Regions from separate parts of the Serratia sp. K1WW1 genome, predicted to be linked through region 2. Evidence: predicted binding sites of a transcription regulator. Region 2 holds the regulator's gene; each other region holds the start of a gene.
What was found. Region 2 encodes PurR, which represses purine synthesis genes. Its sites were predicted from a motif close to CANGCAAACGTTTGCNTG; they were not measured.
Positions count from the first base shown of each region.

Region 1: a site for PurR is predicted at 5,437-5,454, ahead of carA (glutamine-hydrolyzing carbamoyl-phosphate synthase small subunit). Genes of this name have one in related genera too.
Region 3: a site for PurR is predicted at 3,394-3,411, ahead of cvpA (colicin V production protein). Genes of this name have one in related genera too.

Region 1 is NZ_CM147697.1:5,108,999-5,119,302, forward strand. Features, by position in the region: gene ACX9GU_RS23105 (2OG-Fe dioxygenase family protein) at 1-608, opposite strand, end outside; gene carB (carbamoyl-phosphate synthase large subunit) at 825-4,046, opposite strand; gene carA (glutamine-hydrolyzing carbamoyl-phosphate synthase small subunit) at 4,065-5,213, opposite strand; gene dapB (4-hydroxy-tetrahydrodipicolinate reductase) at 5,683-6,504, opposite strand; gene ispH (4-hydroxy-3-methylbut-2-enyl diphosphate reductase) at 7,305-8,258, opposite strand; gene fkpB (FKBP-type peptidyl-prolyl cis-trans isomerase) at 8,239-8,709, opposite strand; gene lspA (signal peptidase II) at 8,711-9,217, opposite strand; gene ileS (isoleucine--tRNA ligase) at 9,231-10,304, opposite strand, start outside.
Region 2 is NZ_CM147697.1:3,299,338-3,309,641, reverse strand. Features, by position in the region: gene punC (purine nucleoside transporter PunC) at 1-695, opposite strand, end outside; gene punR (DNA-binding transcriptional activator PunR) at 821-1,741, shown strand; gene purR (HTH-type transcriptional repressor PurR) at 1,774-2,799, opposite strand; gene cydH (cytochrome bd-I oxidase subunit CydH) at 3,124-3,213, shown strand; gene sodB (superoxide dismutase [Fe]) at 3,278-3,856, opposite strand; gene ACX9GU_RS14930 (C40 family peptidase) at 4,086-4,901, opposite strand; gene ACX9GU_RS14925 (Grx4 family monothiol glutaredoxin) at 5,311-5,658, shown strand; gene rnt (ribonuclease T) at 5,856-6,545, opposite strand; gene gloA (lactoylglutathione lyase) at 6,615-7,022, opposite strand; gene nemA (N-ethylmaleimide reductase) at 7,354-8,451, opposite strand; gene ACX9GU_RS14905 (TetR/AcrR family transcriptional regulator) at 8,533-9,138, opposite strand; gene eptA (phosphoethanolamine transferase EptA) at 9,299-10,304, opposite strand, start outside.
Region 3 is NZ_CM147697.1:1,826,202-1,836,505, reverse strand. Features, by position in the region: gene hisJ (histidine ABC transporter substrate-binding protein HisJ) at 1-278, opposite strand, end outside; gene ACX9GU_RS08395 (UbiX family flavin prenyltransferase) at 576-1,148, opposite strand; gene purF (amidophosphoribosyltransferase) at 1,298-2,815, opposite strand; gene cvpA (colicin V production protein) at 2,837-3,337, opposite strand; gene dedD (cell division protein DedD) at 4,075-4,818, opposite strand; gene folC (bifunctional tetrahydrofolate synthase/dihydrofolate synthase) at 4,819-6,084, opposite strand; gene accD (acetyl-CoA carboxylase, carboxyltransferase subunit beta) at 6,240-7,148, opposite strand; gene ACX9GU_RS08365 (DedA family protein) at 7,380-8,042, opposite strand; gene truA (tRNA pseudouridine(38-40) synthase TruA) at 8,123-8,944, opposite strand; gene ACX9GU_RS08355 (aspartate-semialdehyde dehydrogenase) at 8,944-9,954, opposite strand; gene pdxB (4-phosphoerythronate dehydrogenase PdxB) at 10,058-10,304, opposite strand, start outside.

The DNA.
Region 1 (10,304 bases), 1.8 Mb from region 2:
TCCATATGCCCTTCTTTATCTGTCTCGACGGCACGGATTGGGCAGGCGTTATGCCACAGCTTACTGTCAGCAATCATGGCAACTTCGCCATTTTCCAACACCTTACGGAAAAATGGCGCTTCGCGATTGCTGTTATAGAGCAGGATATCCCCCCCGACAATGTTATGCCTGTCGATACCGACTATCGCGATATGGTCAAAACCATCGCGATGGATACCTTCCGGTGCCACCTGAGTTTCATCATAGGTGCTGGTAATGCGGATTTGGTGGATCTCTATCTCCTGGTTGTCCGGTAGATCATTGCTATTCACAAAGACCTCGCACATTTCGCGCATCCCCTCATTTTGCCAGGTTGTGGTCAAGAGCGGTTCGAATTGGCGGACGATATTGCCCTGAAAATGGTTGATATCCTCAGACTGTACAAACTCATGTTTGCCCGTCTCTACCACCAAACCATGCTGAAAACGCATGACGGAATAACGCCGCAGGCGGTACTTGCCATCCGCATGCTGGGTGTGGGGAAGCGTGTTGAATGAAGGAGCCAGTTGAGCAATCCCTTCCCGGCTAAGATGGGTGATCTGCAGGATGTTCTCGTGTTTGTTTAGCATGATGACACCTTATTGAACAGGTCCGTTTTACAACAGAAAATAACAGTAATCACCATTAAAAATAGATAAAGATAATGGGATATCAAATTTGTCATCCCAAAAATATGACCTACCCCCATAAAATCAGCACAAGCCGCAAATCATCACTATTGGGTTGCTCCAGCAATAAAAAAGGCGCTGCAAAAGCAGCGCCTCAGTGATAGCCAAGTTATTAACTTACTTGGTGATACGTGCGTGCAGTTCCTGCACCGAAGTCACCTGCTCGGTTGGATCGGCCTTCATCGCCATCGAGGTGGCAAAACCGCCGTTCATCGTGGTGTCGTAGTGCACCTTATACTGCAGCGCACTGCGGCGGATCAGCTTGGAGTCTTCAATCGCCTGACGCCCCGCCGTGGTATTCACGATGTAGGTATACTCGCCGTTCTTGATGCGATCCTGAATGTGCGGACGCCCCTCATGCACCTTGTTGACCAGGCGTGGGTTAATTCCCGCTTCGCCCAGCACCACTGCGGTGCCGTGGGTGGCATCCAGTTCAAAGCCCTGCTTGAGCAGGCTGGCAGCCAAATCCACTACGCGAGCCTTGTCCCCACTGCGTACCGACAGCAGCGCACGGCCTTTCTTCATGCCGGAGTTACTGCCCAACATCGCCTTGGAGAAGGCTTCGGCGAAGGTGCGGCCAACGCCCATCACTTCACCGGTCGAGCGCATTTCTGGCCCGAGGATCGGGTCAACGCCTGGGAACTTGTTGAATGGCAGCACCACTTCCTTGACCGAGTAGTACGGCGGGATAACCTCTTCGGTCACGCCCTGTTCGGCCAGTGATTTACCAGCCATCACGCGCGCCGCCACTTTCGCCAGTGCTACGCCAGTAGCCTTGGAAACGAACGGCACGGTACGCGCGGCGCGTGGGTTCACTTCGATCAGGTAGACTTCGTTGTTCTTCACCGCAAACTGCACGTTCATCAGACCACGAACCTGCAGTTCAAACGCCAGTTTTTCTACCTGCTGGCGCATCACGTCCTGGATCTCTTTGCTCAGCGTGTAGGCTGGCAGTGAACAAGCGGAGTCACCGGAGTGGACGCCAGCCTGTTCGATATGCTCCATGATGCCACCGATCAGCACGCGCTCACCGTCGCAGATGGCATCCACATCCACTTCTACCGCATCATCCAGGAAGCGGTCCAGCAGCACTGGTGCATCGTTGGACACGCTGACCGCGTTCTGGAAGTAGCGACGCAGGTCGATGTCGTCGTAAACGATTTCCATCGCACGGCCACCCAGTACGTAGGATGGGCGCACCACCAGCGGATAACCGATACCGGCTGCTTTCTCAACCGCCTGCTCAATGGTTGCCACGGTGGCGTTGGCCGGCTGCTTCAGGCCCAAGCGGTTAACCGCCTGCTGGAAGCGTTCACGGTCTTCGGCACGGTCAATTGCATCCGGGCTGGTGCCGATAATCGGCACGCCTGCGGCTTCCAGCTCACGCGCCAGTTTCAACGGGGTTTGCCCGCCGTACTGCACGATCACACCTTTTGGCTTCTCGATACGTACGATTTCCAGCACGTCTTCCAGCGTCACCGGTTCGAAGTACAAGCGATCCGAGGTGTCGTAGTCGGTAGAGACGGTTTCCGGGTTACAGTTGACCATGATGGTCTCGTAGCCGTCTTCGCGCAGCGCCAGCGAGGCGTGTACGCAGCAATAGTCGAACTCGATGCCCTGGCCGATACGGTTCGGGCCACCACCCAGGATCATGATTTTCGGACGATCGTTGGTCGGGTTGGATTCACACTCGTCTTCGTAGGTGGAATACATGTAGGCGGTGTCGGTCGCAAACTCTGCCGCACAGGTGTCCACACGCTTGTAGACCGGGTGCATGTTGAAGCTGTGGCGCAGCTTGCGGATTTCGCTTTCCGCTACGCCAGCCAGCTTGGCCAGGCGCGCATCGGCAAAGCCTTTGCGCTTGAGCGTACGCAGGAAATCAGCGTTCAGGCCGTTGATGCCCGCTTCGGCAACCTGCTCTTCCAGACGCACCAGCTCTTCAATCTGCACCAGGAACCAGCGGTCGATGTTGGTCAGGTTGAACACGCCATCGACGGACAGACCGGCACGGAAAGCATCGGCGATGTACCAGATGCGATCTGAACCGGCATCTTTCAGTTCACGGCGGATCTTGGTCAAGGCTTCCGGATCGTCCAGGCTCACTTTCGGATCAAATCCGGTCGCGCCTACTTCCAGGCCGCGCAGCGCTTTCTGCAACGACTCTTGCTGGGTGCGGCCAATCGCCATCACTTCGCCGACCGACTTCATCTGGGTGGTCAGGCGATCGTTGGCTCCGGCAAACTTCTCGAAGTTGAAGCGCGGGATCTTGGTGACGACGTAGTCGATGGAAGGCTCAAAGGAGGCTGGCGTACGGCCACCGGTGATGTCATTCATCAGCTCATCGAGGGTGTAACCCACCGCCAGCTTGGCGGCGATCTTGGCAATCGGGAAGCCGGTGGCTTTCGAGGCCAGCGCTGAAGAACGGGATACGCGTGGGTTCATTTCAATCACGATCAGGCGGCCGGTTTTCGGGTTCACCGAGAACTGCACGTTGGAGCCGCCGGTTTCCACGCCGATCTCACGCAGTACCGCCATCGAGGCGTTACGCATGATTTGGTATTCTTTGTCGGTCAGCGTTTGCGCTGGAGCCACCGTGATGGAGTCACCGGTATGGATCCCCATGGCATCGATGTTTTCGATCGAGCAGACGATGATGCAGTTGTCATTCTTATCGCGCACCACCTCCATCTCGTACTCTTTCCAGCCGATCAGCGATTCGTCAATCAGCAGCTCTTTGGTCGGGGACAGATCCAGACCGCGTTCGCAAATCTCTTCGAACTCTTCGCGGTTATAGGCGATACCGCCACCGGTGCCGCCCATGGTGAATGACGGGCGGATAATGCATGGGAAGCCCACATCGGCAGCCACCGCCAACGCTTCTTCCATATTATGGGCGATGCCGGAACGCGCCGTGTCCAGGCCAATTTTCTTCATGGCGATATCGAAACGGCGGCGGTCTTCGGCTTTGTCGATGGCATCGGCGGTAGCGCCGATCATGGTGACGCCGAACTCGGCCAGTACGCCCTGACGTTCCAGCTCCAACGCACAGTTCAGCGCAGTTTGCCCACCCATGGTTGGCAGCACCGCATCCGGGCGCTCTTTCTCGATGATTTTACGCACCACTTCCCAGTGGATCGGCTCGATGTAGGTGGCATCGGCCATTTCCGGGTCGGTCATGATGGTGGCCGGGTTCGAGTTGACCAGTACGACGCGGTAACCTTCTTCACGTAGCGCCTTACACGCCTGGGCACCAGAGTAGTCAAATTCACACGCCTGGCCGATAACGATCGGGCCAGCGCCGAGGATCAGGATGCTTTTTATATCTGTACGTTTTGGCATGGCTTTTCTGGCTCCTGATTATTTGGCGTTGGTACGGTAAGTCTCAATCAGTTCGATAAAGTGATCGAACAGCGGCGCGGCATCGTGCGGGCCTGGGCTGGCTTCTGGGTGGCCCTGGAAGCTGAACGCGGCTTTATCGGTACGATGGATGCCCTGCACCGTGTGGTCGAACAGGGATTTATGCGTGACCCGCAGCGTGCTCGGCAGATTATTTTCATCAACGGCAAAGCCATGGTTCTGCGCGGTGATCATCACGGTGTTGTTATCCAGATCCTTCACAGGATGGTTACCGCCGTGGTGGCCAAGCTTCATCTTCATGGTTTTGGCACCGCTGGCCAGCGCCAACAGTTGGTGGCCCAGGCAGATACCAAATACCGGGATATCGGTTTCCAGGAAGCGTTTGATGGCGGTGATGGCGTAATCACAGGGCTCTGGATCACCAGGACCGTTGGACAGGAAGATGCCGTCCGGAGCCATTTTCAGCACCTCTTCCGCAGGGGTTTGCGCTGGCACCACGGTGAGGCGGCAGCCGCGATCTACCAACATGCGCAGGATGTTGCGCTTGGCACCGTAATCGTAGGCCACCACATGATAAGGCAGTTCGCCCGCAGGTTTGGCCTCCGGCAAATCGCCTTCCAGCGTCCAGCTCCCCTGCTGCCAGGCGTAAGCTTCTTTGGTGGTGACCTCTTTCGCCAGATCCATGCCTTTCAGGCCAGGGAAAGCCTTGGCTTTTTGCAGCGCCAGTTCGGCATCGGTGAGGTCGCCCGCGATGATGCAGCCGTTCTGTGCGCCTTTCTCACGCAGCAGGCGGGTCAGCTTACGGGTATCGATATCGGCAATCGCCACGATATTGTGACGCTTGAGGTAATCGGCCAGGCCCATTTCGTTGCGGTAGTTGCTGGCAATCAGTGGCAGGTCGCGGATGACTAGGCCTTGAGCATGAACAGCGGAGGATTCTGCGTCGGAATCATTGGTGCCGACATTGCCGATATGAGGATAAGTAAGAGTAACGATCTGGCGGGAGTAGGAAGGATCAGTGAGGATTTCTTGATAACCGGTCATCGAGGTATTGAAGACCACTTCCCCCACTGCCGTACCTTCTGCCCCGATGGCCCGACCGTGGAATTGGGTTCCGTCTTCCAGAACCAATAGCGCTGACTTAATCAAAACACCCTCCGAGGAATAATCAATCACAATATTTGCATATTAATTCAGATTTCACGCCCTAAATCAATGCAAAAACCGCCCTCAAGGCCAATTTTTGGCAAATTGGGCGCATTTTAATGATGAGCGTCCCGCTTGTCTAGATAAAGCGCCATTTTTTCCATTATTTTTGCTGACCTCAGGGTTTAAAGGGGGTCACAGGCACAAAAACACTAGCAAACTAGGCCGAGTAAACGGTTGCGAGACACAGTGACAGAAAAAATAGCTTAAAACAGCTAAAATCGGTGTAGGGAGCAATAAAGATGAAGTAAAAAACGGGAAATAGACTAGATAAGTCATTAAAAAAACACTTACACCATTAAAATCAATCGTAAGCTTAATTTTTAATGTTAAAAAAAAGGACAATAAAATTATTGTCCGATTATCATATCATTATGATCAACACAACCACATCACGATGGTGTTCAATAAATTATAACTGGTCTAAACCAAGCACGTCTCGCATATCAAACAGCCCATTATGCTGATTTGAGATCCAGGAAGCGGCACGCACCGCGCCATTGGCAAACGTCATCCGGCTTGAGGCTTTATGGGTGATCTCTACCCGCTCGCCAATATCGGCAAACATGGCGGTATGTTCACCCACAATATCCCCGGCGCGAATGGTGGCAAAGCCGATGCTCTTTGGATCGCGCTCGCCGGTATAACCTACGCGCTCGTAAACCGCGCACTCTTTCAGATCCCGTCCCAAGGCACCGGCAATCGCCTCGCCCATGGCTAACGCCGTTCCTGAAGGGGCATCTACCTTGTGGCGGTGATGAGCTTCCACAATTTCGATATCGGTATAATCGCCCATCACCTTGGCCGCTTTTTCCAACAGCTTGAGCACCACGTTGACACCCACGCTGAAGTTGGCGGCAAACACGATACCAATCTGTTGTGCCGCAGCCTGGATCGCCGCTTTACCCGCATCATCAAAACCGGTGGTACCGATCACCATGGCTTTGCCGTGGGCCACGCAAAACGCCAAATGGGCCAGGGTGCCTTCCGGGCGGGTGAAGTCGATCAGGATATCGAAATCGTTGACCACCTTTTCCAGGTTATCGCTGACGGTGACCCCCACTGCGCCAACGCCAGCCAGCTCACCGGCATCTGTGCCAACCAGGCTAGAACCCGGGCGTTCCAGTGCTGCCCCCAATACCACGCCCTGTGCCTGCTGGACTGCCTGGATTAATTGGCGCCCCATGCGGCCACCGGAACCCGCAATCGCGATGCGGATTTGTGAATCAGTCATACTTCGCTCTCTTTTATGGTCAAAAGCCACTCCTCGGCTATGGATTCAGGGTAACTGCCCAACCTTATCACTACCAGAGGATTTGCTTACGGATTAGAAAATTATGATATGCCCGGTATGTTATCAGTAACGCTGTCAATTGATTAACAATTACCCGATTAGCGTCAACCTTCTGGTGCTACATAATCATGCACTATTTATGCATTACGATGAATGGCGAAAAGGTGGTTTTTTTCTGTTTCTGCGAGCTGTTGCCCCTCACCCCAACCCTCTCCCACAGGGAGAGGGAGCCAGTATGGCATCGTGGTTAGGTACAGGTGTCATTCTTCTTGCACTTCCCGTCCCCTCGTTCAAAGGTGGATAGGTGCGGGAATTAGTCTCTCCCACAGGGAGAGGGGGCCAGTATGGCATCGTGGTTAGGTACAGGTGTCATTCTTCTTGCACTTCCCGTCCCCTCGTTCAAAGGTGGATAGGTGCGGGAATTAGTCTCTCCCACAGGGAGAGGGGGCCAGTATGGCATCGTGGTTAGGTACAGGTGTCATTCTTCTTGCACTTCCCGTCCCCTCGTTCAAAGGTGGATAGGTGCGGGAATTAGTCTCTCCCACAGGGAGAGGGGGCCAGTATGGCATCGTGGTTAGGTACAGATGTCACTCTTCTTGCACTTCCCGTCCCCTCATTCAGAGATGATCCGAAGCAGTGTTCAGGTGCAGAAGTTAGTCTGTAATGAGGCGAATGCTGTAGCTAAGATGTGGCACGGGCAGTCCCCTCTCCCTGTGGGAGAGGGTTAGGGTGAGGGGTCATTAGTCGATCTGCTTGATGTCCATGCGCAGTTCTTTCGGCACTTCAAACACGATGTTCTCTTCACGGCCGCTAAGTTCATGCACGTCCTTGCCGCCCAAGGCTTTCAAGCGGCTGATGACGTCCTGAACCAGCACGTCCGGCGCAGAGGCTCCGGCGGTGACACCAATGTTGCTGGCGTCTTTCAACCAGGATTCCTGAATGTCCGCCGCCGAGTCGATCAGATAGGCCGGTTTACCCACCCGCTGGGCAAGTTCCGCCAGGCGGTTGGAGTTGGACGAGTTCTTCGACCCCACCACCAGCACCACGTCGGCATCACCTGCCAAGCTGCGCACCGCTTCCTGACGGTTGGTGGTGGCATAGCAGATATCGTCCTTGCGCGGCCCGATAATATCCGGGAAGCGCTTACGCAACGCATCGATCACGTCGGAAGTATCGTCCACCGATAAGGTGGTCTGGGTCATAAAGCACAGGTTATGTTCGTTCTTCACCTGCAATTGCCAGACATCTTCCGGCGACTCAACCAGGTACATGCCCCCCTCAGGGTTGCTGTACTGGCCCATGGTGCCTTCCACTTCCGGATGCCCGGCGTGGCCAATCAGGATTGCTTCGGTGCCCTTACGGCTGGCCCGAGCCACTTCCATATGCACCTTGGTCACCAACGGACAGGTAGCATCAAACAGCATGGTCAGATCGCGGGCCTTGGCCTCGGCCCGAACTGCCTGTGAAACGCCATGGGCAGAGAAGATCAGGATCGAGCCGTCCGGCACTTCCGCGATCTCTTCGATAAATACCGCCCCGCGCTCGCGCAGGCTTTCGACCACGTAGCGGTTATGCACCACTTCGTGACGCACGTAAATCGGCGCGCCATAAATCTCCAGCGCACGTTCTACGATGCTGATCGCACGATCAACTCCGGCGCAGAAGCCACGCGGATTAGCCAGCAATATTTGCATGCGCTTCCTCCTGCTGCGGGTCGATCTCCAGCACTTCGATATCGAAGGTCACCGGATGCCCCGCCAACGGATGGTTGAAATCAACGGTGATCGAATCTTCCGCCACTTCACGCACCACACCAGGCATTTCGCTGCCGTCGATGGCGGTAAACAACATGATGGTACCGACATCCGGCACGCCGGTTTCGTTGAAGTCGCGGCGTGAGAAGAACTGGATCAGATCCGGGTTCTCCGCACCGAACGCGGCTTCCGGTTGCAGGGTAAACGCACATTTGTCCCCTGCCCGTAGACCGATCAGCTGCTGTTCCAGCGGAGCAGACAGGCTGCCATCGCCCAGGCGGAACAGCGCTGGTTTGCCGTTGCCCTGGGTGGATTCCGCGGTCGTTCCATCTGCCAGTTTCAGCGTGAAATGCACCAGCACTGCGCTGTTGCCGTTAACCTGAGCCGTCATATCACTTACCTTCGCTGTTGACGCTTTTCTTCGCTGGCAAGAACCCTTCCAGCACGATCATGGCGGCACCGACGCAGATAAAGCTGTCCGCCAGATTGAAGGTCGGGTAATGCCAGTTGCCGATATAAAAGTCGATGAAATCGACCACAAAGCCATGCCACAGACGATCAAACAGGTTGCCGAGCGCACCGCCGATAATAAAGGCATAGGCGATATTGTTCAGCTTCTGCTGGGCACTGCTGCGATACATCATCACCAGCAGCACCGCCACAATGGCGACCGCAATACCGGCAAAGAACCAGCGCTGCCAGCCACCGTGATCCGCCAGGAAACTGAACGCCGCGCCGTAGTTACGGGCATAGTACAGGTTGATTGACGGGAACAACGGCTGGGTCTGGCCCAGCACGAAGTTACTCAGGATCCACTGTTTGCTGAAAAAATCCAGCGCCAGCACCACCACTACCAGCCATAGCCAGCGCAAGCCGGTCGAACTTATCGGTCTACTCATCAGGCGCTTGATCTCAGGCAAAGTTACGTTTTTCGCCGTCACCGGCTACGTTGGTCACACAGCGGCCGCAGAGTTCTGCGTGCTCCGCCACCTGGCCGACATCGGTGGTGTAATGCCAGCAGCGCGGGCACTTCTCACCATCCGCTTTGCTGAACGCGATTTTCAGCCCTTTCAACAGTTCGCTTTGCTGCGCATCTGCCGGAGCATCCGTAAGCGGCGCCACGCTGGCCGATGAGGTCAGCAACACAAAGCGCAGTTCGTCCTGCAGGCTGTTCAGACGCGCTGCCAGATCGCTATCGGCGTACAGCGTAACCGCCGCCTCCAACGAACCGCCAATGTGCTTGTCCGCACGCGCCTGTTCCAGCACCTTGTTTACTTCACCACGCACTTTCAGCAGATCGGCCCAGAACGCATCGTTCATGCCTTCGCCTGCCGCCAGCCCGAACAGACCGTCGTACCACTCTTCGGTAAACACGTACTGCGTGCGCTCACCTGGCAGGAAGGCCCAAATTTCATCGGCGGTAAACGACATGATCGGCGCCATCCAACGTACCAGCGCTTCTGCAATGTGGAACAGAGCAGTCTGGCAGCTGCGGCGGGCAACGCTGTCGCTTTTCGCGGTGTACTGACGGTCTTTAATGATGTCCAGATAGAAGGACCCCATTTCTACCGAGCAGAACTGCATCAGGCGCTGCACCACTTCGTGGAAATCGTAGTTGGCATAGGCCTGCTCGATATCCTGCTGTGCGGCCATTGCACGGCCTACAGCCCAGCGATCCAGTACCACCATCTCTTCCGGTGCCACGCAGTCAGTGCTTGGATCAAACCCGTTGAGGTTGGCCAGCAGGAAACGCGCGGTGTTACGGATGCGGCGATAAGAATCGGCAGCACGCTTGAGAATTTCGTCGGAAACCGCAATCTCGCCGGTGTAGTCGGTAGAAGCGACCCACAGGCGCAGAATGTCGCCACCCAGTTTGTTCATCACGTCCTGTGGGCTGACGGTGTTGCCGATTGACTTGGACATTTTGCGGCCCTGACCATCGACGGTAAAGCCGTGGGTCAGCACTTCTTTGTAAGGCGCCTTACC
Region 2 (10,304 bases):
CCGAGGATAAAGGGTGAACCCGTCAGCCAGGCGAAGAAGCCGGCAGAACAGGCGGCAAAAACCATCACGTTGCCGCTGAACACCGGGGATTTCAAGATCTGCATAAAGCCAAGGCTGGGCTTTTTATCGGCGGAAGGTACCAGTCTGCTGCGGTCTTTCAGTAGCAAGGTGGGGATCAGCAGCAGGGCGGTGATCCCCAACAGCACGGCGAAGATGGCCCGCCATCCCATATGGTTGAGCAACCAGGCACCCAGCAGTGGAGCCAGCGCCGGAGAGAGGGCGACTAGCGGCATAATGGAGGCGAAAACGCGGTTGGCTTTGCCATCGCGGTAGCGATCGACCACGATCGCCTGCCAGGTGACGGCGGCTGAACAGACGCCAATGGCTTGAATAAAGCGCAGTGACCACAGTTGTGCCACGTTCTCGACCCAAAGCATACCGAGGCAGCCGACGGCGAACAGCGCAAGGCCAATCAATAACACGGGCTTACGGCCAATACGGTCGGACAGCGGCCCCCACAGCAACTGGGCAAAGGCAAAGCCTGCCAGGAAGATACTCAGGCTGGCGCTGATCGCCCCAGCGGAGATTTGCAGATCCTGCTGCATTGCCCCAAAGGCGGGCAGGTACATATCGGTAGCCAGATAGCCCAACATACTCAGGCCGGCCAGGTAGAACATAAATCCAAAATTTCGCATTGCTATTTCTCGTTAAAATTATGTTGTCGCAGGTTTTGAAGCGCCGGCAAGTGTATACGGCTGGATCTCTGCTTGTGAAACGGTAATATTTGCAAGGTGCTGTTAAAAAATTTGAAGGCAAACATATGTGGTCTGAATATTCACTCGATGTAGTAGATGCGGTAGCGCGGACCGGCAGTTTCAGCGCGGCGGCACAGGAGTTGCACCGCGTTCCTTCTGCTGTGAGCTATACGGTGCGTCAACTGGAGCAATGGCTGGCAGTGCCTTTGTTTGAACGCCGTCACCGCGATGTGGAACTCACGCCAGCGGGGGCGCTGTTTATTAAGGAGGCGCGAGTTGTTATCAAAAAAATGCTCGATACCCGACGGCAGTGTCAGCAGGTGGCAAACGGTTGGCGCGGGCAACTGCGGATTGCGGTCGATCTGATCGTCAAACCCCAGCGCAGCCGCCAGCTGGTGCTGGATTTTTATCGCCATTTTCCCGACGTGGAACTGATGGTACAGCCGGAAGTCTTCAACGGCGTGTGGGATGCGCTGGTCGATGGCCGCGCTGAGATGGCCATTGGTGCAACACGTGCGGTGCCGGTGGGCGGCGGTTTTGCCTTTCGCGATATGGGCTTTATGAATTGGCTCTGCGTAGTCCATGCTAAACATCCGCTGGCCGCCTTGCAAGGAAAGCTGCGAGACGATCAGCTACGACCTTATCCCTCGTTGCTGTTGGAAGATACTTCGCGCAATTTACCCAAGCGGGTGACCTGGTCGCTGGACAACCAGCGGCGATTGACCGTGCCGGACTGGGTTTCGGCGGTAGATTGTTTGCGTGCCGGGCTGTGTGTGGGCATGGTACCCGCGCATCGGGTATTGCCGTTGGTACAAAGTGGCGAACTGGTGGTATTACCACTGCATGAGCCTTTCCCGCCTAGCGCCTGCTGCTTGACCTGGCAGCAAAACGCCCAGTCTCCGGCCATGGCCTGGCTGTTGGACTATCTGGGCGACAGCGAAACGCTCAATCAGGAATGGCTCAGTGAAGAGGAGCCGGGTGCTTAATCGGGCGCAGTATTGCAGCGCCCCAACAGGAGTTAACGGCGGTAATCGACAAAAGGACCATCGGCGACTGAGCGGCGCTCGATGAGTTTTGGATGCACTTCAATCACCTGCGATTCTTCACGCTTGCTGATAATGCGATCCAACAGCATGGTAAAGGCCATCTCGCCCAGGCGCTCTTTCGGCTGGTGAATGGTGGTCAGCGCCGGGGTGAAGTAGCGGGCATTACGCACGTTGTCGTAGCCAATCACCGAGATATCCTGCGGTACACGCAACCCCAGCTCATCGGCGGCGCAGATCGCCCCCATGGCCATAATATCGCCGCCACAGAAAACGGCGGTTGGACGATGCTTTTGCGACAGGATCTGATGCATGGCTTTATAGCCAGATTCAGGCTCGAAATCCCCCTGCACGATCCATTCTTCGCGCACTTCGATGTTGGCTTCCTTCATGGCTTTCAGAAAGCCCTGGTGGCGACCTCCACCGGTATTACGCGCCAGTTGACCAGGAATGGCACCGATGTCACGGTGGCCACGTTCGATCAGGTAGCGGCCTGCCAGGTAGCCGCCCTCGAAGGCATTGTCGATAATGGTATCGGTGAAGTCTCCGCGCGCGGTACCCCAATCCATCACCACCATGGGAATATTACGGTAATCTTCCAGCATGCCCAGTAGCTGATCTGGATATTCTGAGCACATCACCAGCAGGCCATCGACGCGTTTTTGCGCCAACATCGCCAGATAGGCTTGCTGTTTATCCAGATTATTGTGCGAGTTACACAAGATCAGGGTATAGCCTTTGCTGTAGCAGCTGTTTTCCACCGCTTCGATCACTTCGGCAAAATAGGGGGCCTCGCTCGAAGTGGCGAGCAAACCGATCGATTTGGTGTGGTTGACCTTGAGGCTGCGGGCCACGGCGCTGGGTGAATAGTGCAGCTCTTTGATGGCGGCCCAAACGGCCGTTTTGGTATCTTCGGCGACGAAACGCGTTTTATTGATAACGTGCGAAACGGTAGTGGTAGAAACGCCAGCGCGTTTGGCCACATCTTTAATCGTTGCCATGTAAAAAATGACTCCTAAACCCACATGTTACAGCATGTAAGTATGATGTTAATCGTTTGCCTGCGTAGATCCTTTCCCAGATAAGCGAAAACTGAGTTTTTAGTGCTGAAGTCGTAAATCGCTTGAACAGGGAGGGGCAGTTTATCGGTACGCAGTTGTGAACTGCGGATTTTGTCGCATATTGAAGAAAAGTGGAAGAGCTAATCGGTAATTATCAGCGGGGAAATCATAACAAGATTTTAATCACGAACTGTGGGAAAATGATTTGACGTATAAACTGTGTGGCTTATGCTCTGGAAAAGCCAATCTGAGAGGGAGTTGTATATGGATACCGATTTGAAGATGTCATTACTCACCACCGTGGGTGCCTTGGCAATGATTATTGCTTTCAGTTTTATTGCCGCATTGAACTGATCCGCAGCAGAAAAACAGAGGCGCAGCTTGATGCCGCGCCTTATTATTAGCTAGCCACCCGTCGTTAAGCCAGGTTTTCTGCCACGAACGCCCAGTTCACCAACGCCCAGAAGTTTTCCAGGTACTTTGGCCGCGCATTGCGGTAGTCGATGTAGTAAGCATGTTCCCACACGTCAACGGTCAATAGCGGAACGTCTGCGCCGGTCAGCGGGGTTGCCGCATTCGAGGTGCTGACAATCGCCAGACTGCCGTCCGCTTTTTTCACCAGCCAGGTCCAGCCAGCGCCGAAGTTTTTCACGGCGGCATCGGTGAACTGCTCTTTAAAGGCGGCGAAGGAGCCGAATGACTTATTGATCGCCTCTGCCACTGCGCCCGTTGGCTCGCCACCACCTTGCGGTGATAAACAGTGCCAATAGAAGGTGTGGTTCCAGACCTGGGCGGCGTTGTTGAACACGCCGCCGGTGGAGGTCTTGACGATCTCGACCAGGGATTTTCCTTCGAACTCGCTGCCTTTCACCAGATTGTTCAGGTTAACCACGTAGGTGTTATGGTGCTTGCCATAGTGGTATTCCAGCGTTTCTGCGGAAATGTGCGGTTCGAGAGCGTTTTTCTCATATGGTAATGCAGGTAATTCAAACGACATTGCTTTCTCCTTTTATAGACAATACGTCTCTCCGACGCTGTGGGCCTGGGTGGCCAAGGGCGGAAAAGCGCGATTGCACCACTTTTGTTATGGTTATTAATCTTAACAACTTTCCGGGGGAAAAGAACATCCAAACTGTGCCAAGTGGCTGATTGATTAAAGTCGCAGCGGCTTTTTATTTTTGGGGGGAAGGGAAGCACGGCCGAGCGGTTGGCTCAGCCGTGATAGGTTAACGGATGGTGGTTGGAGTCACTACGCGGCGGGCACCAATGTAATGGTTCTGCCAATAGTCGTTATCCAACTGACTGATGCGAATTTCTTCACCGGTGCGTGGTGACTGGATGAATTTACCGTTACCAAGATAGACGCCAACGTGATCGGCGGTGCCACGGTTGTTGATGCGGAAGAACACCAGATCGCCTTTCTCCAGCTCATTACGTTTGATCGGAGCTGCATCACGCAGGTGGTACATTTCGTTGGCGGTACGCGGCATTTTGATTTTCACCACGTCCTTGTACGCGTAATAAATCAGCCCGCTGCAGTCAAAGCCTGTACCAGGTGAAGATCCACCCCAGCGGTAGGGTTTGCCCATTTGCCCCATCAGCTTGGCCATGGCTGTTTGCTTGGCGTGCTGGTAGCGCTTTTTGTGAGCGGCGGAAAGTTTCAGTGGCTTATCGCGGCCAGCCAATTTTGCCGTAGCTTTACCTTCTTCACGATGGCGACCATAACCTTTTTTATAGCCTTTTTTAGGCGGAGTCACTTTGAGCTTGGCCGTTTTGGTTGCCTGGCTTTTGGTTTTAACGCGGGTGGTTTTTTTGGCGGTCTTTATAGTTGCTGGTTTGGTTTTTAGCGTTTTCGGAGGGGTGGCTGCCTTCACTTTTTTATTGGCTTTCTCCGCTTTCTTTTTCTTGCGGTCGTCTGGCCGGGCTTCATTAACGTGACTCTTGCGCTGCTCGGCAGAAACACGTGCCTGTGGCGCAGCGTGCGCCAAATTGAAGAAGAGCTGCGTAAATAGCAGCACAAAAAGTGTAATAATTAACCGCATATCGACGTTACCAACCTTGGCTCCGAAACAGAAATCGAATGAGTCACAGTATTCCCGAAATTCACCCTATAAAACAGCGTGGATCTCATAAATACTAATCCATATTGTGAGAAAACGTTAATGGCATTTTTATTGTTGCAAAATCAAACGTCTGCCGTCTAAAAAAACGACACGGATCATGTGGTTGGCTTAATGCTCGCCGGCATTGGGCAGCGCAAATATAATAGTGAAACGCCCCGATTAAAAATGTTATTCTGGGTCCATGTTTAACCGGTTCGGTGTGACCGCCGCTTTTGCTGAGGCAATCAGAGAATGTCCCTGCAAAAGATGGCGTTTTCTTGGTACCGGTCCTGCCGCTACAATAGCCAGTGTGATGCATGTTGTAGCCATGATGTGGCTTGAGGAAGCAATAATGACGACGATTGAAAAAATTCAGCAGCAAATTTCTGCCAACCCGATCCTGCTGTATATGAAAGGCTCACCGAAATTGCCAAGCTGCGGTTTCTCTGCTCAGGCCGTGCAGGCGCTTTCAGCCTGTGGCGAACGCTTTGCCTATGTTGATATTCTGCAAAACCCGGACATCCGCGCCGAGCTGCCAAAGTACGCCAACTGGCCAACCTTCCCGCAGCTGTGGGTCGATGGTGAACTGGTTGGCGGCTGCGATATCATCATCGAGATGTACCAGCGTGGTGAACTGCAGCCTTTGATCAAAGAAACGGCCGAAAAGTATAAAGATCAGGAAGACCAGCAGCCTTAATGGCGCAGGGTTTTACCAAATAAAATCGGGCGGCACTGTCAAAAGTGCCGCCCGATTTTTTTATCCCCGTCGTCTTTCAAACCGCAGCGTTGTTACCTGCACTTGCTCACCCCAGTCACTTACAAAAGTAAGCTCCTGGGGATGAGCAAGCTTGTCGCCTAGCTGCGGCTTGAAATCCATAGGGCATACGTTCTAAATTACTCCGCGCCGTCATTATGGCTGTTGGCAATCGGCCAGCCACCGAGACGTTTCCAGCGGTTGACCAGTTCACAGAACAGCTGGGCGGTTTGCTGGGTATCATAAAGTGCTGAGTGCGCCTGGCTGCTGTCAAACGGCATGCCGGCGGCAATACAGGCTTTGGCCAGCACCGTCTGCCCTAATACCAGCCCACTAAGCGCAGCGGTATCAAAGGTGGCGAAAGGGTGGAACGGGTTGCGCTTCAGGCTGGCGCGCTCGGCGGCGGCCATCAGGAAACTGTGATCAAAGTTGGCATTATGCGCCACGATGATTGCCCGGTTACAGCCCTGATCCTTAATGCCTTTACGCACGGCTTTGAAAATCGCATGCAGAGCATCATATTCACTCACTGCACCACGCAGTGGGTTATGTGGATCGATACCGTTGAAGGCCAGCGCTTCCGGTTGCAGGTTCGCCCCTTCAAACGGCTCTACATGAAAATGCAGCGTTTCATCTTGCTGCAACCAACCATTTTCATCCATTTTCAGCGTGACGGCGGCAATCTCTAGCAGCGCATCGGTCTGAGCATGAAACCCGGCGGTTTCCACATCAATAACAACGGGATAAAACCCACGGAAACGGCCACTCAGGGCGTTAAGATCACTTTTTTCGGCCATCAGTTTCTTATCTTTAGCGAATTCAGCGCGCATTATGACAAATTTCTTGTCTTGGTGCAGCGGAGATAGAAAGCAGGGCGCATGGCGCGCCCTGGAGAAACCTCAGTTACCGAGGCCGTGACCTGCGTGCTTGTTCTCGATCAGTTCGATCTTGTAGCCGTCCGGATCTTCGACGAAGGCAATCACAGTGGTACCGCCCTTGACTGGACCGGCTTCGCGGGTGACTTTGCCACCGGCCTGACGGATGGTGTCGCAGGTGGCTGCTACATCATCGACGCCCAGTGCCAGATGACCAAAGGCGGAGCCCATGTCGTAGCTGTCGACGCCCCAGTTATAGGTCAGTTCGATGACCGAGCCTTCACTTTCATCGCTATAACCCACGAAGGCCAGCGAGTATTTGTACTCGGTGTTTTCGCTGGTACGCAGTAAGCGCATGCCTAATACCTTGGTATAGAAGTCGATGGAGCGTTGCAGATCGCCGACACGGAGCATGGTATGGAGTAAGCGCATAATTTCCTCTGATTGGATATGCCGCGGCTGACGGCAGGTGACTTGAACAGCGTCAGACAGTATAGCCTTGTCGCATAAGGCAATTCAACGCGTGCGGTAGGTGATGGAGTCGGTTACGTTGTCACAAACAAAAAATAGCTGCGGATAATAGTGCAGCAGGCGGGAGCCATACAGAATGCCGACACGCCGGGGATCCATCCATGGAGGCTCGTATCGCGCGTCGATGCGCTCAGCGGTCGGCTAACCTGTATGGCTCCCACCCGCCTCAGCCTTGAGGCGTCGCGGTATTCAGCGCACCTGATTAGCTGAGTGCAAAGCCAATTTAATTCACTTACAGAGTTGGGTAATCGGTATAACCCTCGGCACCGCCGCCATAGAAGAAATCGGCACGTTGCTCGTTAAGTGGAGCCTGCTGTTTAAAGCGTTCCACCAGATCTGGGTTGGCAATATAGCTGCGGCCAAAGGCGACGGCATCAATAAAGCCTTGGGCGATCAGCTCTTCCGCTTTCTCCGCCGTATAGGCACCCGCGCCAATAATCACGCCTTGGAAGTGCGCTCTTACTGCATCGCGGAACGCGGTAGAGTAAGGCTTGCCACCGGCCCAATCCGGCTCGGAAATATGCAGGTAGGCGATACCGCGTTTGTTCAGCTCTTCGATCAGATATAGCGCGGCTTCTTCCTGATCTTCGCCGTTGTCCAGGCCATTGAACGGGCCCAACGGCGAGATACGGATACCAACGCGATCGGCACCGATTTCGGCAATGCTGGCATCGACCACTTCCAGAGTCAGACGGGTACGGTTTTCAATGCTGCCACCGTATTGGTCGGTACGTTGGTTGGACGCCGGAGACATAAACTGGTGCAGCAGGTAACCGTGCGCGGCGTGCAGTTCAATATAGTCAAAACCGGCTTCACGCGAGTTGGCCGCTGCCTGGCGGAAATCGTTGACGATCCCCGGGATTTCGTTGGTTGCCAAAGCGCGTGGGGTAGAGGTTGGCACACGCACCCAGGCACCGGTTTCATCACGAACCGTGGTGCGGGTTTCGGCATTGATCGCTGAAGGCGCGACGGGAGCCTGCTGGCCCGGCTGCAAGCTTGAGTGGGAGATGCGGCCTACGTGCCAAAGTTGCACAGCGATATGACCCTGTTTGTCATGTACCGCCTGGGTGATTTTTTTCCACGCGGCGATTTGTTCTGGGGTATGCAGACCGGGAGCTCCGGCATAACCTTTCGCCTGGAAAGAAATCTGGGTGGCTTCGGTGATCAGCAGGCCAGCGCTGGCACGCTGAGCATAATATTCCGCCATCAGCGGCGTAGGGATGTCACCTGGTTCGATGCTGCGCAGACGAGTCAGCGGGGCCATGAACACACGGTTGGGTAAGGTGGTGTGGCCAACTTTGAGCGGAGAGAACAATTTTTCAATCTTCATAGTGCATCCTATAGTATTAGACCAGTCGACTAGTGATGATAAACAATATCGCTACAATGTCTTTCGGGTAAAAAAGGGAGTTTATGGCTGCGCTGGGCGCAACAGCAATTCGATACTTTCCAGCGCACAGGTCAGTGGGGCGACAGAGTGGCGGATTTTAGCCCGCAACGATGCGCCCAACCACAGCGAATACAGCGTTTCCGCCGTGGCCGCCGGGCTCATGGTGACAGCCAGTGAACCTTCACGGATGCCGCGTTCGATCGCATCTTGCAGATGACCGATCACGCGGCTGGTGCCAGCTTCCAACGCATGGCGCATAGGCTCAGAAAGATCGCTGACCTCTGCGGAGAGTTTCACTGCCAGGCAAGCGTTATGGCACTCACTGCGGCAGTGGAAGCTGATGGCCTGGGCATAATAACTTAATAACTGATTACGCGCGTCGCTGCGAGAGTCGGCAAAAAGCGCCTGCATTTGAGCGTCGTAATGGGCAAAATAACGCTGCAACATTGCTTCGCCGAAGGCTTCCTTCGAGCGAAAATAGTGATAGAACGACCCTTTGGGCACGCCAGCGGTAGCGAGCAACTCACTGAGGCCCATGCCGGTAAAACCAAGGCGCAGGCTGAGCGTTTCGCCGGTAGCGAGCAGATGTTCTCGGGTATCCCCGTTGCAATTCGTCTGTTTTGTCATAATGAAAATGAGAATAATAGACCGATTGGTCTAGGTCAAGTCGCAGATAAAAAAAACCGGGAAAAAATTCCCGGCTCTGACGGTAAAAACGTCGACTAACTTACATTCTATCGAGTTGCTGCACAAGACTTCATACCGAGGCGCTGCATGCTTCGCCAGTCTAGTTGCGGCATCGCTGCAGAATATCCAGGTCGGGCTGATATTGCCTTGTCTGCACGTTTAACATGCCCAACAGGGTGTGGAACAGATTATCCTGTGAAACCTTATCGGCCTCCGCCAGGGATTGCAGGCATTGGCGGTTAATGCCGAAATTGCGTTCATAATCGGCCGACATCCACATCAGGAAAGGCACGTGGGTCTGCTGAGAAGGCGCGAACATATAAGGCGTACCGTGCAGATACATGCCATTCTCCCCGAGCGATTCACCGTGATCGGAAAGATAGACCATCGCCGTATTGAATTTGCCGCTGTATTGCTGCAACAGCTTGATGGTGCTGTCCAACATGGCGTCGGTGTACAGTAGCGAATTGTCGTAGGTATTCACCAATTGCTCGTGGGTACAGTCCTGGATCTGGTTGCTGTCACAGGTGGGTGAGAACTGGCGTAATTCGGGCGTACTGCGGCGATAGTAGGCCGGGCCGTGGCTTCCCATTTGATGCAGAACGATCACACCATCCCCTTGCAGGCTGTTGATATAATCGTCCAGTTTATGCAGCAGCACGTTATCCATGCAGACATCGCCGTCGCAATACTGTGAAAGCTTCAGCTTGGTCATGTCGATATGTGGGATACGATCGCAGGCCCCCTTACAACCGCCGTCATTTTCGCGCCACAGCAGGTTCACTCCGGCATGAGCCATCACGTCCAGCATGCCTTCCTGGTGTGCGGCCAAGGTGGCGTCGTAATCGCCGCGTGGCATGTTGGAGAACATGCAGGGCACGGAGATAGCCGTTTCGGTCCCACAGGAACTGGCATTCTTGAAATAAACCACATGGTCCTGCTTCAAGCGGGGATTGGTCTCCCGTGAGTAACCACCTAGCGAAAAATTTTCTGCCCGCGCGGTTTCGCCGACCACCAGTATCACCAGGGTCTTCTTGGCCTGGCTGCTAATCACCGGGCCTAAATGAGCATCTTCACCAATCTTGACCAGCGGCAGATTTTGGTGG
Region 3 (10,304 bases), 1.5 Mb from region 2:
AGAGAAGAGATGATAGCGTCGATTTTCTTCGCTTTCAGGGAGGGGATAAGCGCATCAAAATCGCTTTCCACAAAGATACACTTGGTATTTATGCGTTTGCACAGCTCGGTGGCCAGATCGATATCGAAGCCAACCAGTTGACCCTGCGCATTTTTCGACTCAAACGGCGCATAGGTGGGATCGGTACCGATTTTCAGCGTGGAAGGTAATGCGGCGAATGCACTGCCAACCGCGCTCAAAGCCAAAACTAAAGGGAGAACTTTAACAAGCTTTTTCATAATTACCCTCAAATGGATATTTTTGCCGATGCCACTACGGGCATTACTTTCATCACACACAGGATCTGCAGTAATCATGCCACTTTGTCATTAGCGAGCGCGGGGAACGGCCACGCTCTGTTCAAAGCTCTTCCCAGAGGCAACGAACGACAAAATGAACGGCAAACTCGGGCTTCGCCATGGAAAACCTACAAGTTACTGAAACAGAGTGCATGGGGAAGCAGGATCATTATGATGCATCAATCGCACTAAATCAGTGCGATGTTGCACAAATGTATAAATTTGAGGGTGAATTAGTTAATTAACGCCTTGCCAACGCGTGAAGAGATCTTGCGACAGTTCGATGTCAAACTGGTCGATAACCCGATTAACGGTCTGATCGATAATATCATCAACGGTTTGCGGACGATGGTAGAAGGCCGGTACCGGCGGCATAATCACCGCCCCCATCTCCGCTGCCTGGGTCATCAGCCGCAGATGGCCCAGGTGCAACGGCGTTTCGCGCACGCAGAGCACCAGTGGCCGACGCTCTTTGAGGACCACATCGGCGGCGCGAGTCAGCAGCCCATCGCTGTAACTGTTGACGATGCCAGATAGCGTTTTGATTGAGCATGGCAAAATCACCATCCCCATGGTTTTGAACGAGCCGGAGGAAATGCTGGCGGCAATATCACGCGCATCGTGCACCACATCGGCCAAGGCCTGAACGTCACGCAGGCTCAGAGAGGTTTCCAACGCCAGCGTCTGGCGTGCCGCGTTGCTCATTACCAGGTGGGTTTCCACCTCTTCTACACCACGCAGCACCTGCAATAAGCGCACGCCGTAGATAGCGCCGCTGGCGCCGGAAATACCGATAATGAGTCTTTTCATCAAGCTGGCCTTTGTCGGGAAATATGCCGTAAGGATAGCCGAATAGGGGCAGGTTTGGCAGCAAACCTTCGTGGATTCAAGGTGGGAATAAAACAATGCACCGTAACCAACGCTACGATGCACCGTTTTGGTGAGGCACGTGGGGGGCTTTAGCCCTCGTTATGCATCTCCAGATTTTCTGCTTCCGTCTGGCCGCGCAACGCTTTGGCATCGTCATTACGCAACGTTTCCAGATATTCCAGATAGCTCTGGTCAACGTCTTTGGTCACGTAAATGCCGTTAAACACCGAGCATTCGAACTGGGCAATGTCCGGGTTCTCTTCACGTACTGCGGCGATCAGATCATCCAGATCCTGGAAAATCAGGCCGTCGGCACCAATAATCTGGCGGATTTCGTCTACTTCACGCCCATGGGCAATCAGCTCCGTTGCGCTCGGCATATCGATACCGTACACGTTAGGGAAGCGGATCTCCGGTGCGGCAGAAGCCAGATAAACCCGTTTGGCCCCAGCGTCACGCGCCATCTCCACGATCTGCTCTGAAGTGGTACCACGGACGATGGAGTCATCAACCAGCAGCACGTTCTTATCGCGGAATTCGGCACGATTGGCGTTCAGCTTGCGGCGTACCGACTTACGGCGAGCCTGCTGGCCCGGCATGATGAAGGTGCGGCCAACATAGCGATTCTTGACGAAACCCTGGCGATACGGTTTATCCAGAATACGGGCAATCTCCAGCGCGATATCGCAAGAGGTTTCCGGGATCGGGATCACCACGTCAATATCCAGATCTTCCCATTCGCGCGCAATCTTCTCACCCAATTTCTGCCCCATACGTACGCGGGCGCTGTAGACGGAGATCTTGTCCATAAAGGAGTCAGGACGGGCAAAGTAGACATACTCGAACAGGCACGGATTGGTTTTTGGGTTCTCCGCGCACTGGCGAGTGAACAACTGGCCTTTTTCGGTGATATACACCGCTTCGCCCGGCGCTACATCGCGCAGGAAGTCGAAGCCCAAGGTATCCAGCGCCACGCTCTCAGAGGCTACCATGTACTCACAGCGGCCATCTTCCAGCTCACGTTTACCGATCACCAGCGGGCGAATGCCGTTGGGATCGCGGAACGCCACCAGACCGTGGCCGATAATCATGGCTACGCAGGCGTAAGCACCACGCAACTGCTGATGCATCGCGGCAACGGCGGTAAAAATGTTGTCGGATTCCAGTGGATAATGCGGGAAACGGTCAAGCTCGGTGGCCAGCACGTTCAGCAGGATCTCGGAATCGGAAGTGGTGTTGACATGACGGCGGCCACGTTCAAACAGCTGTTGGCGCAGTTCGTGGGCGTTGGTCAGGTTGCCGTTGTGTGCCAGCGTAATGCCGAACGGCGAGTTGACATAGAAAGGTTGAGCTTCTGAAGCGCTGGAGCTGCCAGCCGTTGGGTAACGCACATGGCCAATGCCCATGTTGCCCTGCAGGCGCAGCATATGGCGGGCTTCAAATACATCTTTCACCAGACCATTTGCCTTGCGCAGGCGGAACCCATTATGGGCATCAATAGTGACGATGCCAGCGGCATCCTGTCCACGATGCTGGAGCACCATCAATGCATCATAAATCGACTGGTTTACCGGCATAAAACCGGCGATACCGACAATACCGCACATGTTGTCTTTTCCTCTAAGCCGCTACCGCCCCGGTAATTGGGTTGGTAAGAAACTCGACGTGCTTTGCAGATAGTCAAAGAACCATCTGATGATGTAACTGAACTGGGGGATCAGCTGTGACTGTTTCCAGTCCGCACTTTGCGACAGGGTGGTAAAGGTATCCAGGAAGAACAGTATCGCTGCCACGATCAACACGCCGCGCAGTGCGCCGAAACACACGCCCAGCACCCGATCGGTGCCCGATAATCCGGTTTTCTCTACCAGTGACCCAATCACATAGTTAACGATAGCGCCCACAATCAGCGTTGCGATAAACAAAATGGCAATCGCAATGCCGTTACGTACCAGCTCATCTTCAAAACGGGTGAAGTAGGCTGCAAGGTATGGGTAGAAATGGCTGGCAACAAAGAACGCACATCCCCATGTCACAAGTGACAATGCTTCGCGAACAAAACCTCGGATCAGGCTCACCAGAGCCGAAAATCCAATCAACGCTAAAATGACGTAATCAATCCAGACCATGAACTATTCCAATGATGAATCGCCCCTGCATCCAATCGCGGCGAATTCTAACAGAAAAAGAAAACGTTTGCGTAGCGGATTTCCCACCACGTAACAAATAAAAAACGGCGATCTTAAAATTGCTAATCGCCGCGCCTACATAGGATATCCGGCCCCTGAAAGGCACAATTTTAGTGGTGATTTGGCAATCCCCTCCTTGAGCACTGGCCCCTCACCCTAACCCTCTCCCACAGGGAGAGGGGATCGTCCGAGTCGCGGTTAGCGGTTGTGACACAATTCCAACTTCCCCGTACCTTCTCCAACAGGGAGGCGGATCGTCCAAGTTACGGTTAGCGGTTGTGACACAATTCCAACTTCCCCGTACCTTCTCCCACAGGGAGAGGGGATCGTCCGAGTCGCGGTTAGCGGTTGTGACACAATTCCGACTTTCCCCGAACCTTCTCCCACAGGAAGAGGATCGTCCAAGTCACGGCTAGCGGTTGTGACACAATTCCAGCTCCCCCATACCTTCTCCCACAGGAAGAGGATCGTCCGAGTCGCTGTGAGCTGCTGTAACACTACTCCAGTTCCCTCTTGATATTTTACAAGGGCATAGGAAAAACTACTGGCTTATACCCTATGGATTTCGAGTTGCAGCTAGGCGCCAAGCTATCTCATCCCCAGTCACTTACTTTAGTAAGTGACTGGGGTGAGATAGTGCAGGTAACAACGCTGCAGCTTGAAAGACGACGGGTATATCAACGTGCGCTATACGCCTTCACCTGCCCGCTCAACCCACTGATCCCATTCAGCTCTGCCAGCGAAGCTTGCAGCTTCTGCTTCGAGGCATCAGGGCCAACGTAGATGCGGGTGATCTCACCCTGCACCGGCGTGGATGGCACGGTATAAGCCCGGTGCCCAGACAGACGCAGCGAAGCGACGATCTCATTGACCTTGGCAGCATTCTTCAACGCCCCCAACTGCACCACATAGGCCTGACCAGCCGGTGCCTTTTCTTCAACCGCAGGTTTGGTTTCAGGCTTCGGTTCCGGTTTTACTTCCGGCTTTGGCTCTACCTTTGGCGGTGTTGGCACCGGCTTAGGTTTCACTTCCACCGGCTTCACTTCCACCGGTTTAGGTTCCACTGGCTTAGGTTTAGTTGGCTGAACCGGTTTGGTTTCGATGGGCGGCGGAGCCACAACCGCAGGCTGCTGCGGTTGAGTAGTTTGATTAGCCGCCTGCTGGGCGGAAGCCTCGGCGGCGGCCTGCTGCTGCTCAACCAAAGCACCAGCCCCCTCCGGTGGAACCGAAGGTAGCGCCTGATTGGCCGGTGGGATCACGTCGATTTCATGAGCATCCCCCGGTTTGGGCACCAACGGGATCGCCGCAAACTCATCCTCATAATGCTTCTTTTTGCCGTCAAGCAGCCCCGGCAGGACAATCACCCCCAGGGCAACCAAAATCACGGTTCCAACCAGTCGATTCTGAAATTTACTTGCCACTCACACTCCCCGCCTCTCGTCTAACGCCGCCATCACGTGGGCAACAGTGTGGAAAGACCCACAGACGATCACAATATCCTGAATATCCGCGTCCTGCATAGCCTGACGCCAGGCAGTTTCGACATCAGCAAACTTGCGTGGTTCCGTTAAATACTGTGCCAGCAGCTCAACGCTGGCTCCGCGCGGGCCTTCCAGCGGCGCACAATACCACTCGTCCACCTGTTCGCTCAGGCAGGCCAGCGTACCGGCAATGTCTTTGTCCGACAGCATCCCCACCACCGCGCGTACTACACCGCCATTGCGGGGGAGTTTCTCCAGCCGCCCAGCCAGATAGGCCGCAGCATGAGGGTTGTGGGCAACGTCCAGGATCAGCTGCGGGTTCTGCTGCACGGTCTGAAAACGCCCTGGTAAAGCGGCCTGTTGTAGACCGGCAAAAATCGCCTTCTCGTCGATTTCCAGCGCCGAATAGTGCAGCGCAGCCAATGCCGTCGCCGCGTTCGCCAAGGGGACGTTTGGCATAGGGAGATCGGTCAGACGTGTGCCGCCCCCTTCCCATTGCCAGCGTTCGCCCTGTTCGCTGAACGACCAGGCTTCATCACGGCGGTACAACTGAGCATTGAGATCTTCCGCTACCTGCTGGATGCTATGTGGCATATCCGGCTCACCGACCACGGCAGGCTTGCCGCCACGGAATATCCCCGCCTTCTCGCGGCCGATGCTTTCACGATCGTGGCCTAGCCAGTCGGTGTGATCTAACGCAATGCTGGTCACCACGGCAACGCTTGGCTCAACGATATTGGTCGCGTCCAGACGCCCACCCAGGCCCACCTCCAGGATCACTACGTCGAGCCTGGCCTGCCTAAACAGCTGTAACGCCGAAAGCGTGCCAAATTCGAAATAGGTCAGCGAGGTTTCCCCCCGGCCAGCTTCAATCGCGGCAAAGGAGCGGCTGTGTTCAGCCTCACTCAGCTCTTCACCCTGTATGCGCACCCGTTCAGTGTAACGCACCAGATGCGGTGAACTGTAAACCCCGACCCGCAGCCCGGCGGCCAGCAAAATGGCCTCTAACGTGCGGCAGGTGGTGCCTTTGCCGTTAGTACCGGCAACGGTAAATACCGTAGGGGCAGGAGTGAGAAGGTCAAGGTGCGCCGCAACGTGTTGCACACGCTCCAGGCCGAGTTCGATCGCCTGGCTATGCAGACGTTCCAGATAGTAAAGCCACGAGCTCAATGGCGACGTGGCTTGGGGAATTTGGTGGTTTTGCATGAGTCCCATCACTGACTTTGGGTTCATAAATCCGTAAGACGCATCGCCCTGACGACGTCAAAAGCGATGCTCTTCGTTTCCCGCCGCAACTTAGCCACAAAATGACGGCGGAACCCGGCGCAGGCTTGCACCTATACCGGGTCTTTGTCTGCTCCTCAGGCGTCGGCCTGATTTTCCTGAGCGATGACCGGCGCGGCCTCATCGAAATGCGGCTGCGGCTGGTTGGTCAGCTTGGACAAAATGCTGGCCAGGGTCTGACGCATCACCGGACGGCGCACGATCATGTCGATGGCGCCCTTTTCAATCAGGAACTCGCTGCGCTGGAAGCCCGGCGGCAGTTTTTCACGCACGGTTTGTTCAATAACCCGTGGCCCGGCAAAGCCGATCAGCGCTTTTGGCTCGGCAATGTTGATATCGCCCAGCATCGCCAGGCTGGCGGACACGCCACCCATGGTCGGATCGGTCAGTACCGAGATATACGGCAGGCCACGCTCTTGCAGCTTGGCCAACGCGGCGCTGGTTTTCGCCATCTGCATCAGCGACATCAGCGCTTCCTGCATACGCGCACCGCCACTGGCAGAGAAGCACACCAGCGGGCAGTTATCTTCCAACGCCTGTTCAACCGCACGCACAAAGCGCGCACCGACTACGGAAGACATCGAACCGCCGATAAAGGCGAATTCGAAGGAGGCTGCAACAATCGGCATGCCATACAGCGTGCCCTTCATCACCACCAGCGCGTCTTTCTCGCCGGTTGCTTTCTGTGCGGCAACCAGACGATCTTTGTACTTTTTGGAATCCTTGAACTTCAGAACGTCTTTCGGCTCCAGTTCGCTGCCCAGTTCCACTTCACTGCCTTCATCCAGCAAGGTATGCAGACGCATACGGGCTGACATGCGCATGTGGTGGTCGCACTTGGGGCAGACCTCAAGGTTACGCTCCAGTTCGGCACGGTAAAGGACCTGACCACAGCTATCGCATTTGGTCCAGACCCCTTCAGGAATGCTCACCTTACGGGTTTGCGTAACATTGCTTTTGTTGAGAATTCGTTCAATCCAGCTCATCGATGACCTTTCTGTTTGAACCTCGCAGACACCCGTCCGCTGTTCATGCCTTAACAATCCTCCCGCAACACACCCCATGCAAAAATGCCGAGCTAAGCGCAACAGGTGCGCTACCAAGGCATTGGCTTCAGGGTCGTTCACGGGAACAGACCATAAATGTCGCTCATTAAACCATATCGGCCCGATTGTGTGGACAAAAAACTGGTCGAACCGACGGGTTAAGCGGTGTTTTTACTGTTTTTGTTGACGGGCAGCCGCGCGTTTATGGCGCCAGATTTCAATAATGCCCGGCAGAATTGAAACCAGGATGATGCCAACAATCAACAACTTCAAGTTTTCCTGCACGATCGGCAAGTCGCCAAACAGGTAGCCAGCATAAGTGAACAGCAGCACCCAAAGTAGCGCACCAATCACGTTATAGGCAGCAAAGTGGCGATAGGACATATGCCCCATACCGGCCACGAACGGCGCAAAGGTGCGCACGATCGGCACAAATCGTGCCAGAATAATGGTTTTTCCGCCGTGTTTCTCGTAGAACTGGTGGGTCTTGTCCAGATAGCTACGACGGAAAATTTTCGAGTTCGGGTTGCTGAACAGCTTTTCGCCGAACAGCCGACCAATAGTGTAGTTGACGGCATCGCCAATCACCGCCGCAATCACCATCAACGCCACCATGGTATGCACGTTGAGATCGTTGGAAGGCAACGCGGCCAGCGCACCGGCGACAAACAGCAGAGAATCCCCCGGCAGGAACGGCGTCACCACCAGCCCGGTTTCACAAAACAGGATCAGGAACAGAATACCGTAAACCCACATACCGTATTGCGCGACCAGTTCGGCCAGGTGCACATCAATATGCAAAATAAAATCAATCAGAAACTTGATGATGTCCATAAACACTCTCAATTGACCAGGTGTCTCTCTCACCCGGCGTTGGCACCAGTAAATAACGCATTAATCTGCCAGCCTGCCAGTTAATCGTCGGCTAAAAACAGCGGCCCCATCGGCGGCCGGGGTAAGGCAAACGACTCTGGATAATCAACCGCGACCAGATACAGGCCTTCAGCCCGTGCGGTAGCGGCCGCCAGGCTGCGATCTTTGAGCGACAACAGCTCGCCCATCCAGTTCTCATCCTGATTGCCACAGCCAATCTCCATCAGGCTGCCAACAATGTTGCGCACCATATGATGGACAAAGGCGTTGGCCTTTATATCTACCACGATATATTCGCCGTAGCGCGTAACCTTAACGTGTTTTACGTTTCGCCACGGCGTGCGTGACTGGCATTGCACCGCCCGGAATGAGGTAAAGTCGTTTTCCCCCAGCAAGGCCTGCGCGGCACGATGCATGCGATCGGCGTCCAGCGGATGATAAAAGTGCGTCACCCCCTGCTGCAAGACCGCAGGGCGATAGCGGTGATTATAAATAATGTAGCGATAACGCCGCGCGGTGGCGCTGAAGCGAGCATGAAAATCGCTGCTGACCTCTTTGACCCAGCGTACCGCGATATCCGGCGGCAAATGGCTATTCACCCCCATGGTCCAGGCGGCGTCTTTACGCTGTGCGGCGGTTTCGAAATGCACCACCTGCCCGGTAGCGTGCACTCCGGCATCGGTTCGCCCGGCGCAGAATACGCCGATCGGCGCATCCGCCACCTTGCTTAACGCTTTTTCCAGGCAAGCCTGGACGCTGGTAACCTCTTGCTGACGCTGCCAGCCGTAATAACGGCTGCCGTCATACTCAATCCCCAGCGCAATTTTCAGCATTGGCTGGGTTGGCAACTCCACCTCGGACATCAGTACATCTGCTCCTGCAACAGCCGTTCTGCGGTTTCGATCGCCATCAACGCGCCGCCAAAGCGCACGTTATCGGCCACCGACCAGAACTGCAGCATCTCGGGGATACCGTAATCATTGCGCAGACAGCCAATGCTCAGCATATCGCTGCCGGAAGCTTCGGTAACCTGGGTCGGATAGTCGTCTTCTTCGCTCAGTTGAATATCTTCAGCCTGCTCCAGCTCGTGGCGAGCTTCTTCTGCCGCGATTGGACGCAGCGCTTCCAGATGCACTACTTGCGCGTGGCCGTAGAACACCGGCGACTGAACGCAGCTTACCGAAATCGGCAGCCCTTCATCCTGCAACACCTTACGCACCTGATCGACTATCAGACGCTCTTCACGCACGCTGCCCTGCTCATCGGTCATCAATGGCAGCAGGTTAAACGCCAACTGCTTGGCGAACACGCCTGGTTCTGCGGGGATGCCGTTCAGCAGACGCGCGCTCTGGCCTGCCAGATCGTCCACCGCCACCTTGCCGCGTGCCGAAACCGACATCAACGTGGTGACGTGCAAGCGGGAAAGCCCGGCCTGTTCGGTCAGCGGTTTAATCGCCGTCAACAGCTGGCTCACCATGCTGTCTGCCACCGCCACGATATTGCGGTTGCGGTAATCCGCCAGCACCTGCGGGTTAACGCCAGGCACCACCAACGGCACGTCCGGCTCAAGTGCAAAATGGCCGCTGGTGTCGATCACCAGGCAGCCCATGTTGCCCGCATCATCGGCGTAACGGGCCGCAGCTTCACTACCGGCAACAAAGAACGCCAGTTGCGCCTGCGACCAGTCGAATTCTTCTACGTTTTCCACCAGCAAGGATTTGCCGTTGAAACGCACCGTAGCGCCAGCACTGCGCTCGCTGGCTAAAGGAAAGAGTTCACCCACCGGGAACTGGCGTTCCTGTAGCAATTCCAGCAACGCTTCACCTACTGCGCCAGTGGCACCGAGCACAGCGATATTCCAGCCGTCAGACATTGGGTTTCTCCAGAGTATTTGATTCAAATGCAAACGGGCGATGCAGTCACCGCCCGATAAACTTTACCGCCAATTGCCTTAAGGCAACCTTATGCTCGCCCTGCTACAGAACGCCGAAGCCCAGTTTGTGCAGCAGTTCCGCACTGGCGCTGTCATCGCACTGCACCCGCAGTGAAGACCACTCCCGGCGTTCCTGATAATGCTTGCGCAGGCGATCGAACTCACCCGGCAGCCCGGCAACCTGCCGCAGCGGCGCATCATCGCGGCGCACATCATACACCAAGTGCATCAATCGTTTTAACTTGCCTTCGTCCAGCGGCCCATTGAGGCGGATTTCGCTGAACTCTGGC